DNA from 4 places in the Alteromonas sp. AWJ4_199 genome. Region 1 is predicted to be linked to each of the others. Evidence: predicted binding sites of a transcription regulator. Region 1 holds the regulator's gene; each other region holds the start of a gene.

Region 1 (3,157 bases):
TAATTAATCGCACTATTTCTCTGGCGGGTAATGCTGAGCTACAGCAAGATACCAGTAAAGTGCAAGGTGATAAGATTACGTTCGATATGATTACTGAACAATTGCTTGCAACGGGTGGTGCCGGTGAAGATGGTGAAGGTCGTGTAACCACAGTATTTACTCCTGACACCATTCGTAAAACATCGTCTAAGAAAGACAACGAGGACAATGAATAGCAATGGCAACTTTGAGCGCTAAAAACCTTGCTAAATCGTATAAATCGCGACAGGTTGTTCGCGATGTAAGCCTTTCAGTGTCTACCGGTCAAATTGTCGGTCTTCTCGGCCCTAACGGCGCTGGTAAGACCACCACTTTTTACATGATTGTAGGCTTAGTCAACTTAGACAAAGGCAAAATCGAAATTGATGATAATGAGCTTACTCACCAGCCAATGCATGAGCGCGCACGCCGCGGTATAGGCTACCTCCCGCAAGAGGCATCAATATTTAGAAAGCTTACGGTATATGAAAATATCATGGCCATTTTGCAAACCCGTAAAGATTTAAATTCACAACAGCAAGAAGAAGAAGCTGATGCACTACTTGATGAATTTAATATCAACCATATACGTAATAGTACGGGCATGAGTTTGTCAGGGGGAGAACGTCGTCGCGTAGAGATTGCTCGCGCTTTGGCAGCGAAACCACAATTTATTTTGTTAGACGAACCATTTGCTGGTGTTGATCCAATATCAGTTAATGATATAAAGAAGATAATACAGCATCTTCGCGATAGGGGTATTGGTATCCTTATCACGGACCATAACGTACGCGAAACATTGGATGTTTGCGAAAAGGCGTACATTGTGAGTCATGGTGAGCTTATTGCGCAAGGAACCGCGGAACAGGTTTTAAGTAATCAAAAAGTAAGGGATGTATACCTAGGCGAACAATTCAGGCTATAGTTAATGTAACCGAATTGTCATTTTTCAGTTTCGCTCTGGTATATTCAATTTAGAGCATTTAAATAAGACGTAGATGAAACCATCTTTACAGCTAAAATTTAGCCAACAACTTACCATGACACCTCAGTTGCAGCAGGCCATCAAGCTGCTGCAGCTTTCTACGCTTGATCTTCAGCAAGAGATTCAAGAGGCACTCGACTCTAATCCACTGTTAGAAGTGGAAGAAGGTAACGACGAGCCACAAGTAGAAAAGAACAATGTCGATAGTGACGATAGTGCTGCTGAAGCGACAGCTTCTGCATCAAGCGACACGCTAGAGGCAGGAGATGCACTGGAGAAGAACGACCTTCCCGATGAGCTGCCTATCGACAGCACCTGGGACGAGTACTACTCCGCCTCTTCTGCGCCTGCGCCTGGCCCGTCTAATGATGACGAACAAATCTTCCAAGGTGAAACTACCGAAGACATCCAAGAGCATTTGCTTTGGCAAATGCGCCTCACTCACTTTTCAGACACTGACCGCGCTATTGCTACGGCTATCATCGACTCAATCGACGAATCCGGTTATCTAACCGTTACCCTTGACGATATCTTAGATGCTGTTAATGACGATGACTTAGAAGAGCCTATCGAAATGGACGAAATAGAATGTGTGCTTAAGCGCATTCAAATGTTCGACCCCATTGGTTCAGGTTCTCGTACACCTCAAGAGTGTCTTATGGTGCAATTGCGCCAGTTTTCAGAAGACACACCGTGGCTTGCTGAAGCGAAGCAGCTTATTGAGGAATATTCAGACTTACTGAGCAGTAAAGACTACCGCACGCTAATGCGTAAGAGCCGATTGAAAGAAGATCAGCTGCGCGAAGCAATGCGTTTACTCCAAACCTTGAATCCTCGCCCAGGTAGTGCTTTAGTTACTAAAGAGCCTGAATACGTTATTCCTGATGTCTCAGTAACCAAGAAAAATGGCCGTTGGGTGGTTGAGCTGAACCCCGACAGTCTGCCTAAATTAAGCGTAAATCAAACGTACGCAGCAATGAGTCGCCGTGCCAAGAACAGCAGCGATTCACAATTCATCCGCTCACACATGCAAGAGGCTAAGTGGTTCATAAAGAGCCTTGAATCTCGCAACGATACCTTGATGAAGGTTGCAAATTGCATTGTGCAGCAGCAAATGGGCTTTTTTGAGCACGGCCCGGAAATGATGAAACCAATGGTGCTAAATGATGTCGCAGAAATGGTAGATATGCACGAATCGACTATTTCGCGTGTGACAACACAGAAGTATATGCATACGCCCCGTGGCATCTTTGAATTGAAGTATTTCTTCTCAAGCCACGTAGCAACCGAGTCAGGTGGTGAGTGTTCATCTACAGCGATTCGTGCTTTGATCAAGAAGTTAGTGGCTGCGGAAAATCCTAGCAAGCCGCTAAGTGATAGCAAGATTGCTTCATTGTTGGCCGAGCAAGGCATAAAAGTCGCTCGGCGAACAATAGCAAAATACCGGGAATCGTTATCGATCCCGCCGTCGAACCAACGCAAAAGCCTTATCTAACCGGGCTTAATAATATAAGGAAGACGAAATATGCAAATCAACCTTACTGGTCATCATGTCGAAATCACCGACTCTTTGCGTAATTATGTCGATACGAAGTTCAGCAAACTTGAACGTCACTTTGATCACATTTCTAATGTGCATGTCATCCTGAACGTTGAAAAATTAAATCAAAAAGCTGAAGCGACTGTTCATTTAAGTGGCGCTGAAGTATTCGCATCCTCAGAAAATACCGACATGTATGCGGCGATTGACAGCATGGTTGATAAACTCGACCGGCAGGTAATCAAGCATAAGGAAAAACTGAAAAAACATTAGTAGTTAATTAAGCATGGATATACAAGCCATCGTAAGTCTGGACCGCACCGAGTGTGCGGTTCAGTGTAATAGTAAAAAGCGAATTCTTGAGATCATCGCTGATATCGCTGCCAAGCATAACGATAACATCGACCAGGCAACGGTTTTAAATAGCTTGATGGCTCGAGAACGTATGGGTAGCACGGGTATAGGTAACGGCATAGCACTGCCCCACGGCCGCCTAGCAGGCCTTGAGAAGGTAATAGCAATCGTTGTAACAAGTACACCAGCTATCAACTTTGATGCCCTAGACGAAAAGCCCGTAGACATATTCTTTGCTCTTCTCGTTCCCGAAGAGCAAA
Region 2 (3,157 bases), on a different contig from region 1:
ATGCCCGCAGGACGCAACGTCTTCTGAAGAACTTTTCAGAAAAATGAATATAGTTACCGATGAAGCGATTCATAGTGACAGTTGGTGTGTTCGCTATCGAACTGATTTAGAAGATAAATATAACCGTCGCCTTGCAATTACAACAGAGTTGAAACGGGTACTAGCGAGCCAGCAAAACGAATTGTCTATGGTCTACCAGCCTAAGGTTGACCTACAAACGATGAAAGTTTGTAGCATGGAAGCGTTAATTCGCTGGAGCAGCAGTGTTCTTGGTTTTGTTCCACCAGACGAATTTATCACCATCGCCGAGCAAGCAGGGTTGATTGAAAAAGTAACTATGTGGGTAATGCAACAAACCATTACTGACTTGTCTTACTTTAGGTCGAAAGGTTATCGGTTTACTGTTGCCATGAACTTGTCGACACAAGACATTCAGAATAAAGTGTTACTAAGCAAGTTAGTAGCCCTGTTAACGAAAGAAGGGCTATCACCAGATTCTTTAGAGCTTGAAATAACCGAAAGCGATTTAGTTGCTGATGCTGCACTTGCGATTGAAAACCTTAACGAATTAACCGCCAGAGGATTTCACTTCGCAATTGATGATTTTGGTACTGGATATTCGTCACTGGCCTATTTAAAGAACTTACCTGTTAAAACTATTAAAATAGACAAGAGCTTTATTCTTACTCTGGCAAGCGACGAGAACGATCAACAAATTGTTCATACTGTGCTTAGTTTGGCGAATGCCTTTAATTTGAAAGTGGTGGCTGAAGGTGTGGAAGATGTTGCGTCGCTAGAGATCTTGAAAGAGTGGGGATGTGATATCGCGCAAGGTTACTTCATCAGTCGACCGCTTAATCGTCCAGACCTAGAAGATTGGCTGCAAAATACGCCTTTCGGTGAATAGCTTTCTTATTACAAAAAATTTATATTTTTGGAGTCAATGGGATGCTCAATCGTTTATCAACGCTGACATGGCATCTAAAATGCAAACAACCATTATGAAGCGTGAAAATCGCTCCGCAGGCTGAACACTTTCATCAAAGTGTGAGTTTTTTGCCTACTGAGTTGTGAAATTACTTCAAAAACAAGGAATTTACTATGGACATCATTCGTATACTTTTATCAATTTTACTTCCACCGCTAGGCGTATTTTTACAGGTCGGTATCGGCGCGCATTTTTGGATCAATATTTTATTGACCATTCTTGGCTATTTTCCAGGTGTAATTCACGCGGTTTACATCATCGCTAAAAAGTAGGCACTTGAGCGCTTCAGTAATCTGTTATAGGTGAAAGAGCAATCAAACACTAAATATGCAAAAGCCAGCTTGAATAGCTGGCTTTTTACTTTATGACGCCTTTCGGATTGAATACTACCGCCATGGATACCAAGGCTATGTTACGCCGTTAGTTTTTCGTCGTCTAACTCCTGTTTCATCTCTTTTTGATATTCATCAGCAAGTTTTGTTTTCTGGCGGTCGTTAAGCACATTCCCCGCTACCTGGAAGAACTCCTGTTCTTCGTCAGCAAGGTGATGTTCCACTTTTTCTTGAAGTGTCTTCAAATAACGTAACCATGCAGGTGAGCTCATATCGGTGTCATCAAGCTTAGCTAGTAATTCATCAATCTCGTGATGCTCTGCAATTCCGTGACGGGTCAAATCTACGGTGGCGTCTTTTTCTAAAAGATGAGCATAAAAGTGGCGCTCCTCAGCAATAGCATGACTCTCAAGCTGAGTTTTGAGCTCTTGGTAATATTCACGGCGTGCAGCTGTATCGCCACTTGTTTCAGCTAAAATCTTTAACAATAAACGTTGCTTCTCATGGTCTTGGCGTAAAGCTTCAAAAATTTTCATAGGTGGTTCCTTATAAATACCTAAAAAGTTAATCACACCAAGGGTAATGCTATTATTGTTCCATGAATAAAAAGTCTGTTAGCTCCTGAATTTTATAATAAAATCTATTGAACGATGCAGGGGGTGGGTAAAAGAGAACAGAAAAAACGCAAATTTTACAGGTTACTTACCGATAAATTCACAGCAGTATTGTCGTGAATTTATCGAATGAAATATGTGGTAAACGTGCTACACGCCTTGTGCGACCATGGCGTCTGCAAGACGTCTAAACGCTGCGATGTTAGCGCCTTTCATGTAGTCGATATAATCGTGTTCATCACCTACACCTTGTCCTTCTGTAACACAGCGCTGATGAATGCTTTCCATAATAGCGTATAACTGATCATCAAGTACGTTCGCATTGCGCTGATTGAACACGGCGTTTTGGCTCATTTCTAATCCCGACAAGGCGACACCACCTGCATTAGATGCCTTTCCGGGCACATAAACAATTTTGGCATCTAAGAAAAGGGTTTGCGCCTCATTTGTACACGGCATATTCGCACCTTCTAAAACCATCTTACAGCCGTTATCTAGTAATACCTTGGCGTCCGTTTCAAGCAGTTCATTTTGCGTTGCACAAGGTAAAGCAATATCGCATTTTATATGCCATGGCTTTTTATTGGCTATCCATTTCCCCATTTTTTTATCAGCCATGTCTACAAGGATATTATCTCGGTTAGCGTGGTTATCAATTGCCCATTTTAATGCCGTATCCGATAACCCTTCTTCAACATGTAGAAGCCCCCGGCTGTTTGAGAGCGAAATTACCTTTCCACCTTTCTCTACCGCCTTAAGCGCCGCGTGCAGTGCTACGTTTCCTGCACCAGATACTGCAATTGTATTGCCTTCAATGTACGAGTTTCGCTGTTTACAAACCGCTTCTAAAAAGTAGATTAAGCCAAAACCTGTGGCCTCAGTACGCACATAGCTTCCACCAAACTCTAAACCTTTACCGGTTAAAACGCCTTCGAACCTATTGTTTAACCTTCGATATTCGCCATATAGATAACCTATTTCTCTCGCGCCTACGTTAATATCACCAGCAGGTACATCGGTGTTTGCGCCTATGTGTCGTTGCAATTCACGCATAAATGCTTGGCAAAACAACATAATGTCTCTGTCTGACCGGCCTTTGGGGTTAAAGTCAGAGCCTCCTTTTCCGCCACCCATGGGCAGACCAGTAAGGGCATTTTTAAAACACTGCTCAAAAGCAAGAAACTTGAGCACTGATAGATTAACAGTTGGGTGAAAGCGCAACC
Region 3 (3,157 bases), 1.6 Mb from region 1:
CTATGGACTTTACGCATGAGTTCCTCAGGACATGTACTTCCCGCCATAACGCCAGTTCTCAAGCTCGATAAATCGAAGCTTCTAAAGTTAGGAAGCTCTAGCTCGGCGATGAACATGGTAGGCACGCCGTGTAAACCTGTACATTTTTCTTCTTCTACTGTGCGAAGCGTTTGTTCGGGGTCGAAAGACTCCCCAGGAAATACTGCGCATGCGCCGGACGCTAAACAGACTAAGTTCCCCAACACCATACCAAAACAATGATAGAGCGGTACGGGAATACAAAGTTTATCTTGGTGCGTAAATCTCATTGCTTCTGATACTAATAAACCATTATTTAATATATTACGATGAGTGAGTGTTGCGCCTTTCGGGTTGCCAGTCGTACCTGAGGTGAATTGAATGTTGATGTTATCATCAGCATTTAGCGTTCTTTCGATGTCTATTAACCGCGATTTTAAAGCCTTAGTAGGCTCTACTTGGAGTTTTGAAAATGCCTGTAAGCCGTCTACAGACGTTTCACCGATAGTATATACGTGTTTAAGAGAAGGGATCTTCGAGAGCGATAGCGCCGCGTCAGTTCGACTCTGATCGTCGGAATCTAGTTCCGGGGCTAATTCTTTTAAAATGGCGATGTAGTTCGACTGTTTAAAAGACTGTGCCATCACCAAGTGCTTCACCCCGACATTGTTAATAGCAAAGGCTAATTCAGCTGGGCGGTAAGCGGGGTTAAGACATACCATGATCGCGCCAATGCGGGCCGTGGCCATTTGTACAAGTGACCACTCGATGTTATTGGGGGACCATATCCCAACTCGATCACCTGGCTCTACGCCATTGGCTAGTAAACCACAGGCCACACGTTCTACTTCACGCCAGTATTGCTGATAGGTCCAGTGAATACTTTGATGTTTTACGATGATCGCTGGGTTATCGCCATAATTGTCGACAACCTTTTTGAAGTATTGACCTATTGTGAGTGATGTCAGATCAGCATCACTAGGACCGCTAAACTGACTTTTTTGAAGTGGAAATACAGTGTTTGACTGTGTGTTTGATTCCATTATTCCTTGCCTCCATGCGCGTACGCATCTGATTTAAATGTAATTTTAGATAATCACCATCATGATTTTGAAATCGAAGTACACAATTGCGATCTTTGCGCTAGTTACAGAATGCACAATTGAGTAAACAAAATATTTAACCTTTATTAACAATATGGTTGCAAATGCGTTTTGTCGACAAGATGTTGGTCGTATACGGTGCTGTTTAACGAAAAATATTAGTATTTCGTCGCAGATCATTTATTAGGAGGGCGAACTTATGAGTGTCGTGGGGTTGGATTGTCTGAGGTAAAATAAAAAAGCCCCGCACTTTAAGCGGGGCTACATAGTTGGGAATACTATGAATTGTTTAGTTTAACTATTCTGATTCAATCTCTTCAAAATAGGTCCGGTATTCCATACGAGTTATGTACGAATCACCATCTTCATCCATTGAGTCAAAGTCGCCTTCAACGTCGGCCATTTCTAGCTCCTTCTCACTGATTTTACCATCGCTATCCATATCGATTTTAGTGAACTTAGTATTGGCTGTAGCAGACATCTCAGTGCGCAACTCTTTATTCTTTTCTGAAATCATTTCGTTATCAGCTTTAGAAAAAAGTGCCGGATTACCTTCTTCAGTGAGTACAGCATCTGTTGTACCTTCAGCTTTAACCTGCGTGATAACCTCGTCACTGAACATAGATGGTTTTTCATCAACAAATGAATTAAATTCTGCGCGGCTAACCATACTGTCGCCGTCCGTATCCATTTTAGATACTAATTTGCTGTCGATTGTACCTGACGATTCTGAACCGACTATGTAGCCATTACCGTCTTGATCGAGCGCGTTAAAGCTCTTAGAAATCTTTTCTTCATGATGGCCTGCGAATGCTGACGCAGATAGTGTAGCTGCAACAACAGCACTAGTAATCGTACTTAACTTTGTGATCTTCATAATCAAATTCCTTCTGTTTCTCTTTGCGAACACGGGCTATCAATTGCCCTAATCACTAAATTGAACGCATGTTGATTGAAGTTAATTCCTCAAACAAACCTATTTAGCTACTCACAAATATCTTATTCACTTGTCGTGCCAACGAGCTAAGTTATTGAAAATGAAGATAATAGCTAAAGATAAAAACAGATTCAAAGTGTAATGCTTTTGTTAACTTGTCACGAAGCCTGAAAGATCTTCATACAGATAAACATAATTAAAATAGGGAAAGCTGAGCGTTAGCTATGCGCTCAAAACTAAGGGATATCATTGGCAATATACTATCTGCAATAGGCTTTATCTGTTTCTCTATATAGTGGTCATAGTCAAGCGGCGCAGAGATTGTTTCTACTGTTTGCGGCCCTTGAACGGTAATGACATAGGCTATGGATGTATTAGATTGGTAGCGAAGTGGTAGGCCCTGTTCTTCAAATAACTTGTCGGCCCTTCTTGCCGCTTTTACGTGTGGGGGAAGAGATTTAACATACGAAGAAAGTGGTTTTCTGAGTCGCTTTTTATACACCAACTCGTCATCCATTTTTCCCGCCTTTACTGCGTTTAGCGTTTTATTGATGTACTGTTTTACAGGTTCATTGTTAAAGACTCTTTTGTATAGCTCGTATTGAAACACTTTAGCAAGCACTGTCCAATCCGAACGCACGTTCTCTAGGCCTTTAAAGATAAGCTCACCGTCTTTCATCCCTGCGTAGCGCTTTTTACTCCCTTCAGAAGAGCCACGAATTGTTGGCATAAAGAAGGTAGAAAAGTGAGATTCGAACTCAATCTCTAAATGGCAATCAATGTCGAACTGACGCTTAAGTAACTCAGTCCACTTCTGGTTAACAATTTTGGCAAGCTCACGACCTGTTTCAGAAGGTGTACCCAGTGCAGTAATTCCTTCAACATGCACAAAGGTTGAATCGGTATCACCGTAAATAACCGTATAGCCCAGTTCTTCAATCCAACTCGCGGTGGTTTGCATAATCTCATGCCCCCGCAATGTAATTGAACTTGCAAGACGAGGATCGTAGAAAGGGCAGCCTCCGCTACCAAGTACTCCGTAAAAGGAGTTCATTAATATCTTAATCGCTTGCGAACGTGGTGCGTCTTTTTGTTTTTT
Region 4 (3,157 bases), 1.8 Mb from region 1:
GGGGTATTGCGCCATATAAACGAAGATAGCGACACAAATTACCAAAGGCGCAAGTAGGACCAACGCAGCTAACGAACCCGAAATGTAGTGCTGTGATGGACCGAAATCGCGAGATGGCACTACTTTACGCCCCATTTGCAAAACAAGGTAGCGCATAAGTGTTAGGGGGTGAGTACTTTGGGGCCAGCACCACAAGGCATCTACGGCAATAGCCAGCCAAAGTACTAATAGCGACTGATATTGCGGGTCGCTAATTACCTCTAACATCTTATTTTGCGAGGGCCTGGATCATTGCCATAACGAGCTGTGCAGAATGCTTAGCAGCAGTATCTAAATATTCTTTAAAGCTCACTGATGATGTTTTACCAGCTATATCTGATAATGAGCGAATCACAAGAAACGGTGTGTCGAGCATATGGCAGGTTTGACCAATAGCCGCACCTTCCATTTCTACTGCCTTCATATCAGGGAAGTTTTCACGCAACTCTGCTACCGCTTCATCGCTACCGATAAATGCGTCACCGGTGCAAATCAAGCCTGTCGTCGATTGCAATGAGGTAATCTCTGCAGCTGCGCTACGTGCTGTTTCCATCAATGCGGTATCACAGCGAAAATCTTCAGGCATCCCCGCACATTGGCCAAGCTTGTAACCAAAATGAGTTAAATCGGCGTCGTGGTGAATAACGTGACTTGCTATCACTAAATCACCAATATTCAGGTCTTTATCGAAACCACCGGCAGAACCTGTATTAACCACTGCATCAGGAGCGTACTGCTCAATCAATACAGTGGTAGCGATAGCCGCTGCTACTTTACCAATGCCGCATTTAACCAACACCACTTCAATGTCGTTGAGTGTGCCTTCATAGAATGTAAGGTGTTTCCACTGTGTTTCTTTTACGTTCCAAAGCGATGCTTTAAGTAGCGCAACTTCTTCATCCATTGCACCTAAAATACCAATTTTTTTCATAACATTACCGAGGGTGTTAAGAGAGTTAAAAGCGTGAACACGCTATTGAATGCACTAATTGTATAAGGAAAATAGAGAAACTGACAGAAAAATGCCTTTGTTACCGCTATTTGAGAGTAAGAAAACAGGAAAGTAACAAAGGCTAGGGGAAGTTCGAATTAATCGTATTAGGCAGCCGCTGGTCTGCTTGAGCGAACCGGGCGAGTAGGACGCTTAGGTGGCTCCGGGTTATGCGTTGGCAATTGAGCCATCTTGTTCTGTAAGCGGCGATACGGAATAAGTTTGTTTTCCAAACATTCCCTAATGTCATCGACGGTGTAGCCAGATTTTACTTTAATTCGCGCGTGAGGAACGCCGGCTGCATCTAATGCACCGGTTACAAACCAATCCTTTTGCGCTTTGTAACCTTCTTTCCCTTGGCTATGAACCAAATCGATAGCCATTACAGGGCTCATATCTTGTTTGTCGACCAGTACAAAGTCGAGTTGTCTGCTGGATGCTCTGCTAAGCGCTTGGCTTGCTGTCTTCTTGTTGGCTGTTTGACGTACTGAAACCAGATCATTAAGACGTACGCGGCACACTATCCTAAACTCTCGACCCATGGCCTGTTCAATAAGGTTTAAAAAAGTATGCTCTACCGGAGTGAATAATTGTGCTTTCCGCCTAAATGGAAAAGCGACTCCACCGTCTGACAACTTTATGGCACCTAGTGCAACGACAATAAGTAACATCATTAAAATAATTGCCAATTCCATCGTAACCCTCACAAATATCAATAGAAAAAGTCATAACAGAAGTAGCCCAAAGCCAGCTGCGTCTAATAAATATGACTTAGCAGCGTGACCTTTGTTTACGGCATAGGCGTCATAAAAATGACGCTTATTGCTGTCATGAAGTAGTTATTGATGAAATTGCAAAGCGGGTGCCAACAATGGATATTGCTGGCAAATTTTTACGAAGTATTTATTGGTTTTTTGAGGTGACCAGAATATCAACCTGAGAGCCAGAATTATCAGGACTTATAACAACCCTAACTGCCTTATCTTCAGAAGAGAGAAGTGTGCGACCTTTGATAGGAGAATGAGTCTTTAACGATGGGTGTGCAGTTTGATATACGGTAAGCATTTCACTGGGGGCACTTGGAGAGTGATAGACCATTACCGATGTAACATTTTTCTCAAACGCTTGGCATTGCCTTGCATCATCGGAAATTTTTACCTGTTGAAACTCTGCAGGGCAAGACACAATACGCTGTTTGCTCGAAGTATCTACTGCAATGGTGTCGGCAAAGCAAGTATTGCTTGCCGCCGAGGCTAACGCTAAACAAAATACAAGTTTTTTGGTGTTTAATTGCTTCATAGGTAGATCCTTTATCCGATGTGCGATCTTATTTTAAATTATTTTGATAATCATATAGGCGTAATCTTTTAGCTTCAACTAAACCTTGGGGTATTAGCGGTGTCTTCGCTAATTTCTTGGCGTTAACAATCAAAAAAAGCTCGATAGCAGTACCATCGAGCTTTTCTTAAAAGGACAACAGGCCTTAGTTAGCTAAGGTTAAACGCCAATATAATCCATGATACCTTCGGCGGCTTTGCGGCCTTCGTCGATAGCAGTAACTACCAAGTCACTACCACGTACCATATCACCACCGGCAAATACTTGCGGGTGAGAGGTCTGGAAAGCAAACTTACCTGCAGAAGGTGCGCGTACGCGACCTTTTTCATCAAGCATAATGCCGAAGTCAGCGAACCATGGCGCAGGGCTTGGCTGGAAGCCGAAAGCGATAATTACCGCGTCAGCTTCTAGTACGTGCTCTGAACCCTCTACTTCAACAGGGCGGCGGCGACCATTTACATCTGGCGGCCCCATTTCAGTTTTCACGAACTTAACGCCACAGGCTTTTCCGTTTTCATCAACGGCTATATCAAGAGGCTGTAGGTTGAATTTAAACTCAACGCCTTCTTCTTTCGCATTAACAACTTCGCGGCGTGAACCAGGCATACTTTCTTCGTCACGACGATATGCACAGGTTACTTGCGCAGCGTCTTGACGAATTGAGGTGCGTACACAGTCCATGGTGGTATCACCACCACCTAGCACAACCACACGCTTGCCTTTCATATCAACAAAATCAGCAGGATCTTTTTCAAGGCCCATTACGCGGTTGGTGTTGGCTATAAGGAA

The links. Region 1 encodes sigma-54, which starts transcription at its own class of promoters, with help from an activator protein. Its sites were predicted from a motif close to GTTGGCACGNNNNTNGNNT; they were not measured.
Region 2: ACXAER_RS18445 (hemerythrin domain-containing protein) is a predicted target of sigma-54. The motif match lies at 1,903-1,921, and genes of this name have one in related genera.
Region 3: ACXAER_RS13545 (EF-hand domain-containing protein) is a predicted target of sigma-54. The motif match lies at 2,123-2,141, and genes of this name have one in related genera.
Region 4: ACXAER_RS14535 (DUF2726 domain-containing protein) is a predicted target of sigma-54. The motif match lies at 1,882-1,900, and genes of this name have one in related genera.

Annotation. Positions count from the first base shown of each region.
Region 1 is NZ_JBSWUR010000001.1:1,493,889-1,497,045, forward strand. It holds gene lptA (lipopolysaccharide transport periplasmic protein LptA) at 1-215, shown strand, start outside; gene lptB (LPS export ABC transporter ATP-binding protein) at 218-943, shown strand; gene ACXAER_RS06515 (RNA polymerase factor sigma-54) at 1,017-2,498, shown strand; gene hpf (ribosome hibernation promoting factor) at 2,529-2,816, shown strand; gene ptsN (PTS IIA-like nitrogen regulatory protein PtsN) at 2,830-3,157, shown strand, end outside.
Region 2 is NZ_JBSWUR010000004.1:19,931-23,087, reverse strand. It holds gene ACXAER_RS18455 (putative bifunctional diguanylate cyclase/phosphodiesterase) at 1-907, shown strand, start outside; gene ACXAER_RS18450 (YqaE/Pmp3 family membrane protein) at 1,102-1,260, shown strand; gene ACXAER_RS18445 (hemerythrin domain-containing protein) at 1,401-1,856, opposite strand; gene gdhA (NADP-specific glutamate dehydrogenase) at 2,085-3,157, opposite strand, start outside.
Region 3 is NZ_JBSWUR010000001.1:3,080,653-3,083,809, forward strand. It holds gene ACXAER_RS13540 (AMP-binding protein) at 1-1,061, opposite strand, end outside; gene ACXAER_RS13545 (EF-hand domain-containing protein) at 1,420-1,998, opposite strand; gene ACXAER_RS13550 (DNA polymerase II) at 2,255-3,157, opposite strand, start outside.
Region 4 is NZ_JBSWUR010000001.1:3,318,162-3,321,318, forward strand. It holds gene ACXAER_RS14525 (cobalamin biosynthesis protein CobD/CbiB) at 1-267, opposite strand, end outside; gene ACXAER_RS14530 (5'-methylthioadenosine/adenosylhomocysteine nucleosidase) at 269-970, opposite strand; gene ACXAER_RS14535 (DUF2726 domain-containing protein) at 1,138-1,725, opposite strand; gene ACXAER_RS14540 (hypothetical protein) at 1,934-2,329, opposite strand; gene ACXAER_RS14545 (FAD-dependent oxidoreductase) at 2,528-3,157, opposite strand, start outside.